Linked DNA regions of Pigmentibacter sp. JX0631. The protein of the gene in region 2 interacts with the protein of the main gene of each other region in a pairwise test. Links are inferred from orthologs where the notes say so. Each region holds a gene or a part of one and is shown on either strand. Other genes may lie near its edges. The genes, in order: rfaD and menB.

The links.
Region 1: the proteins of menB (region 2) and rfaD interact in binary tests that used the Escherichia coli proteins (3 or more experiments, as listed by UniProt). The link is inferred for Pigmentibacter sp. JX0631 from one-to-one orthologs.

The regions. Positions count from the first base shown.
Region 1 is NZ_CP123622.1:496,386-499,677, forward strand. The notes cover bases 103-3,057. They hold rfaD (ADP-glyceromanno-heptose 6-epimerase), read right to left. Parts: upstream 2,146-3,057; coding sequence 1,060-2,145; downstream 103-1,059. Other genes in these bases: QEJ31_RS02100 (heterodisulfide reductase-related iron-sulfur binding cluster), read right to left, coding at 103-978; trmFO (methylenetetrahydrofolate--tRNA-(uracil(54)-C(5))-methyltransferase (FADH(2)-oxidizing) TrmFO), read left to right, coding at 2,316-3,057. Also shown: more of QEJ31_RS02100, read right to left, coding at 1-102; more of trmFO, read left to right, coding at 3,058-3,292. UniProt on the Escherichia coli protein: Catalyzes the interconversion between ADP-D-glycero-beta-D-manno-heptose and ADP-L-glycero-beta-D-manno-heptose via an epimerization at carbon 6 of the heptose.
Region 2 is NZ_CP123622.1:1,544,314-1,547,486, reverse strand. The notes cover bases 235-3,070. They hold menB (1,4-dihydroxy-2-naphthoyl-CoA synthase), read left to right. Parts: upstream 235-1,158; coding sequence 1,159-1,983; downstream 1,984-3,070. Other genes in these bases: QEJ31_RS06695 (NRDE family protein), read left to right, coding at 2,911-3,070; menA (1,4-dihydroxy-2-naphthoate octaprenyltransferase), read left to right, coding at 1,990-2,904; QEJ31_RS06710 (iron-containing alcohol dehydrogenase), read left to right, coding at 235-1,047. Outside these bases: more of QEJ31_RS06710, read left to right, coding at 1-234; more of QEJ31_RS06695, read left to right, coding at 3,071-3,173. UniProt on the Escherichia coli protein: Converts o-succinylbenzoyl-CoA (OSB-CoA) to 1,4-dihydroxy-2-naphthoyl-CoA (DHNA-CoA).

The DNA.
Region 1 (3,292 bases), 1.0 Mb from region 2 along the record:
AATTATTTCCCTAGGATCTAATGGCTTTAATACTGCATTAGCAGGGCAAATATCTGTACATCTTCTGCATTCAGTACAACTATCAAAACTTAACAAATCTTTCCATGAAAAATCACGAATATCTCTTGCTCCAAAATATTCAGCTTCAGCATTTTCAAAATCCATTTTTGCTAGCATTACAGAAGGGGTTAATCTTTGAGTATATAGATTAAGAGATGCTGTTACAATATGCAAAGCTCTTGTATATGGTATTGTTGCTATAAAGGCCATGGTTGTTACCATATGAAAGTACCATAACGAAGTATAAATCATATTGGCATTACTTGAATCCATATTTTTTGGAAAGAGAAGACTAAATAAGTAACCAACAAAAGCCCATTGCGTATCTGGTGCATGCAGATCAAAAGCTAATCTAAATCCTTGCAACAAAAATCCTTGAATAACTAATAAAAAAAGGAAAGAATAAAGTAACGTATACCCAAGACTGTGGCTAAATTTATATTCTTTATTTGATCTTCTGAAAATTCCCAGAAGAAGACCAATTGCTAAAGAAACACCTCCAATTTGCCCGGTAACTTTTACAAATGCATAAAACCAACCATGATAAAGATCTGTGATGTTATAATCTTTTAAAGCAACAATAGTTGTACAGAAAAATAAAGCAAAAAAACCATAAAAAATGAGTCCATGCATCCATGCAGCATATATTGATCTTGGTTTAGGATCTCTTTGCCTGCGTGAACGCAAAACTTTTGCTTGCGCAATAACATTCCGGAAAAATAAAATAATTCTTTCAACAGGCTTATCGAAACAAACTTCTGGTTTCCCAGCCCGCCAAAGAACTATGTGCTTCCAAACACCATAAGCAAAAACAACAGTGGCTATGGCTAACCAAAAGTACGTTGTCATATGCAAAATTTCATTCAATCCACCAGAAGGTGACCAATATATTTGGCGTGTCAGTTGTTGAGCGTCCATGCAAAAAACCTTCATTTTGTTTAGTTATATAACTGAGTACAACCATAAAAATATAATAAAAAAAATTGAATTTTACAAATTCTACTGACCTCGCATTAAATGCTTTTGAACATATTTTGTAACTCCAGCACTTAAAGATGTAAATTCATGTTGAATACCTATCGCACGTAGTGTTGAAAGATCTGCGCATGTATAATTTTGATATTGATTTATAATGTTAGAAGGCATTGGGATATATTCAATATTGATAGGGAGCGAAAGAGCTGAAAAAACTTGTTCTGCCAAACTATTCCAAGATTCGGTAATTCCTCGACCAATATTTAAAAATAACCCATTTTCAGGTAAATTAATGTTAGATTGTTCATGCTTTCTTGCTAACGATAATTTAATTAATTGAATAGTCACTTGAACGATATCATCTATATATACAAAGTCTCTAAGTTGTTCACCATTTTTATATTTTGGAGAGTTACTTTCAAAAAGTTTTATCTTACCAGTGCGTGTTGCCTGTTGGTATCCATGATATACCATACTTGCTTGACCGCCTTTATGCGATTCAAATTGCCCAAAAACATTAAAATATCGCAGACCAAACCATGAAGGTGGTGTATTTGATTGTTTTAAAGTCCAAATATCAAAATCAAGCTTAGATTTTCCATATAAATTAAGAGGAGTATATTTTTCACAATCTTCTTTTTTATCAGAAAAACCTAAAGATCCATCACCATATGTTGCAGCACTTGAAGCATAAATAAATGGGATAGAGTACTTAGCACAAAATATCCATAATGCTATTGAGTAGTTTAGGTTTAATTCAGCAAAGACGTTGACATCAGTTTCTGTTGTAGAAGAGCAGGCTCCATTATGAATGACGACATCAGGTTTCTGTGGCAATTTTTCAAGATAGGATATGAGATCTCTGTAGTCAACATACTGATAACGAGCTGAGCCTAAAAATCGCTTCGCTGTATCCCTATTTATACTAGTAGATAAGTCACTAGCGATGACGGAACATCCTAAATCTTGATGTCCTTGTTCCATAAAGTTAGAAAATTTAATTGGCTTTTGTTGCGGAAAACCCATTTCAGTAGGATCCATAGCCAGAATTTTTTCTACAATATTTGTCCCAATAAACCCATGGGCTCCAGTCACAACAAAAAGTGGCATACTTTATCCTTTTTTCTTTCTAATTTAAGAAATGCCATTAAAATCAACAAAAGAATGTATTGAAAGAAACAGCATACTTTGCAATATAAACTCTTAACATAAATTTAGGTATCGTTAAGACCCAAATTTATAAAATTTTATTTTTTCAGAATCTTAAAAAGGATAGTTCTATGAATGTTGCAGTAATTGGCGCTGGATTAGCAGGTAGTGAATGTGCATGGATTTTAGCGGAACACTATCAATTGTCTGTCACTTTATATGAAATGAAGACAAAAAAAACAACTCCAGCCCAAATATCTCCTCATTTATTTGCCGAATTAGTCTGTTCTAATAGTTTAAAGTCCAAAAGCCGTTTAAATCCAGCCGGAACTTTAAAAATTGAGCTAGAAAAATTAGGAAGCCTTATTTTACCAGCAGCCAGAAAAGCTGAAGTGCCAGCAGGAGAAACTTTAGCTGTAGATAGAGAACTCTTTTCATCTGAAATTACGCAAAAGTTAAAAAATCATAAAAACATTGAAGTTATTGAGACCATAGTTCAATCAATCGATGAAATTAACCTTAAAAAAGATTTTAATGCCATCGTTATTGCAACCGGTCCTTTAACTGATGACGCACTCGCTGCAGACCTAAGAAAAATTACGAAAAGTGATCAGCTTTATTTTTATGATGCCATTGCCCCAATTTTAGATGGCGATAGCATTAATTATGATGTTGCTTTTTATGCGAATAGACTATCAAAAACCAGTTTATATGAAAAGAATTTAGCGCAAAATAAAGAAAAATCACCGGAATTACTGAATGTTTCTAATGCAGAATTAACGCAAGAAAAATTAACTGGATTGCCTGATGTTTCTAATGCAGATGAGGATGGTGATTATTTAAATCTCCCCTTTAATAAAGAAGAATATTTTGCTTTTGTTGAAAAAGTACTACTTGGAGAAAAAGTTCCCCATAAAAACTTTGAAGAACCTCGTTATTTTAATGGTTGCCAGCCAATTGAAGTTTTGGCAGAAAGCGGTCCACGCACCCTTTCATTTGGCCCGATGAAACCAAAAGGTCTTATCAATCCTAAAACCGGAAAAATGCCATATGCAGTAGTTCAATTACGGAAAGAAAGTTTAGGCGATAATGCTTGGAATATGGTAGG
Region 2 (3,173 bases):
AAAAAAAATGGCGTTTATGAACAAATTAAACAAGCATTAATTCATAAAGATGTTTATGAGTTTTCAGGTATTGAAGTAAATCCTGAATATGAAACCCTAATGAAAGCTGTTGAGTTATGTAAAAAATGTAAAATCGATTTTATCTTAGCAGTTGGTGGAGGATCGGTTATCGATGGTTGTAAATTTATAGCAAGTGCAGCTAAATATAAAAAGAATGATCCTTGGGAATTGGTCATGGGAGCTCAAAGTGAAAAGGCAATTCCACTAGGTTGTGTATTAACTTTACCCGCAACTGGTTCAGAAATGAATGGCTTCAGTGTCATATCCAGACGAAGCGTGAATGCAAAAAAAGGTTTTTTTTCAGCACATTCTTATCCAGAATTTTCAATACTTGATCCATCTGTTACGTTTTCTTTGCCAGAAAGACAAGTTATAAATGGTATTATAGATCCTTTTGTCCATGTCACTGAACAATATTTAACTTATAAAATAAATTCTCCGTTACAAAACAGACAAAGTGAAGCCATTTTAAAAACTTTGATCGAAGAAGGTCCAAAAGCAATAAAAAGAAAAGAGGATTACAATAATAGAGCAAATATAATGTGGTGTGCTACCCAAGCTTTAAATGGCACGATTGGGAAAGGAGTGCCACAGGATTGGGCCACGCATGAAATTGGTCATGAAATAACGGCATTATTTGGGCTAGATCATGCTCAGACTCTTGCCGTAATTCTTCCTGCTTTACTCCAACATGAATATGATTATAAAAAAGAAAAATTAGTCGAATTTGGTAAAAATGTATTTTCTTTAGATTATAATTCTGAAGCAAAAATTGCTAAAACTGCTATTAATAAAACAGAGAAATTTTTTAGATCATTAGGAGCAAAAACAAGACTTTCTGAATATAAAATTCCTAAAAAAGAATTAAAACACATAGCAAAAAAAGTTATGGAAACGAGTAAAGGTGTTAAATTAGGTGAAAATTCAAGAATAGGTGAAAATGAAATACTAGAAATTCTTGAAATAGCATGGCCAAGCTATAAGTAAAAAATGAATTAAATAACTTTATATAAAAAAAAGTTATATAACTTGGAAATATAATTTTTTTCAGTTAAATAACTTTTTTGGTTTTAAAAACACTTGTTGAAGGAGTCAGAAGTGAATCAAAACAATTGGCATAAAATGCAAGATTTTGAAGATATTAAACTAGAGAGAACTGAAGATGGTATTGCAAAAATAACAATTAATCGCCCACATGTGCGAAATGCTTTTAGACCAGAAACTGTAAATGAGTTACTAAAAGCTTTTGAAGTATGTAGAGATCATCCAAAAATTGGAGTGATTATTTTAACTGGTGAAGGAAAAGAGGCATTTTGTTCTGGCGGAGATCAAAAAGTCCGTGGCCATGGCGGATATGTTGGGCAAGATGGGTTACCAAGATTAAATATTTTGGATGTGCAAAAATCAATTCGTTCAATGCCTAAACCAGTTGTAGCGATGGTTGCGGGTTATGCAATTGGTGGAGGGCATGTCCTCCATGTTGTTTGTGATCTAACGATAGCTGGAGATAATGCAAAATTTGGGCAAACTGGTCCTAAAGTAGGATCTTTTGATGGCGGATTAGGAAGCAGTTATTTAGCGCGTATTGTTGGGCAAAAAAAAGCGCGTGAAATTTGGTATCTTTGCCGTCAATATAATGCGCAACAAGCTTTAGAAATGGGACTGGTAAATCATGTGGTGCCAGTAGATAAATTAGAAGAAGAAACTTTAAAATGGTGCAGAGAAATGATGCAACATTCCCCACTTGCTCTACGCTGTTTGAAAACAGCATTAAATGCTGATTGTGATGGACAAATTGGATTATTGGATTTTGCTGGCAATGCCACTTTATTGTATTATCTAAGCGAAGAAGCCAAAGAAGGAAAAAATGCCTTTATAGAAAAACGTAAACCTAATTTTGATAAATTTGATAGATTTCCTTGAGGTATCATGTCTGACGCTCTGACTACAAAACAAGGAATTTATCCTTGGCTACTTGCTGCTCGTCCGAAAACATTATCAGCAGCAGTAACTCCTATTTTAATTTCAACAATGTTATCATTTCACTATTCGTTAACAGTTAATTATCAGAAAATTTGTTTCCTTAGTATTCTGGCATTATTTTCAACGATATTTATTCAAATTGGTACAAATTTAATTAATGATGCTTTAGATTTTAAAAAAGGTGCTGACAACGAAAACAGATTAGGTCCTAAGCGAGTCACCCAAAGTGGATTACTATCCGCCAAACAGGTGATGATCGGTGGATTTTTAAGTTTTTTAATTTCAGTCTTATTAGCTATTCCTTTAGTGTTACATTCCGGTTTTCCTATTATTGTAATTGGCCTTGTTGCGTTACTTTTTGGGTACTTATATACTGGAGGGCCTTATCCTCTTGCTTATAAAGGATTGGGTGAGTTATTTGTTATTTTATTTTTTGGTTTAGTTGCTGTTGGTGGAGTGTTTTATTTACAAACAGGATTTTTAAATACAGCCGCTCTTATAGCTGGCCTTGAAGTTGGGTTACTTGCTACCGTTCTTATCTCTATAAATAATTACCGTGATTATTTGGAAGATAGAAAAGTTAGAAAAATGACATTAGCCGCAAGATTTGGTCCTTGCTTTGCAAAATATGAAATATTGTTTTTATATTTTTCTACTTATAGCATTCATCTTTATTGGTTTTATGAAATTAATTCTTGGAGCGCTCTTTTACCTTTTGTTACTTTACCTTTGGCTATTAAAATAGTAAAAGATTTATTTCATCAAGAACCTTCAAGAATTTTTAATAAATATTTAGGAATGTCAGCATTATTGCAGCTACTATTTGGAATATTATTTAGCATAGGCATATTAATAGGGTAAATTTTTGTGTGTACTCTTTTCTTATTTATAAATCATTTTGAATCTTTTCCTATTTTATTGATCTCAAATAGAGATGAATATCGTGGGAGAAAAGCCAGAATGATAAATGGTTGGAATCATTCATTGACTGAATATGGTAACTCTGTATTTAGTCCTCGGGATGATTCCAAAAGAGGCACTTGGTTTGCTTGTCAAAATAAAATCAAAACAAGATGGGCAATAATTACAAATATAAGAGATTTAAGATCCTTTAAAAAAGATCTTCGCTC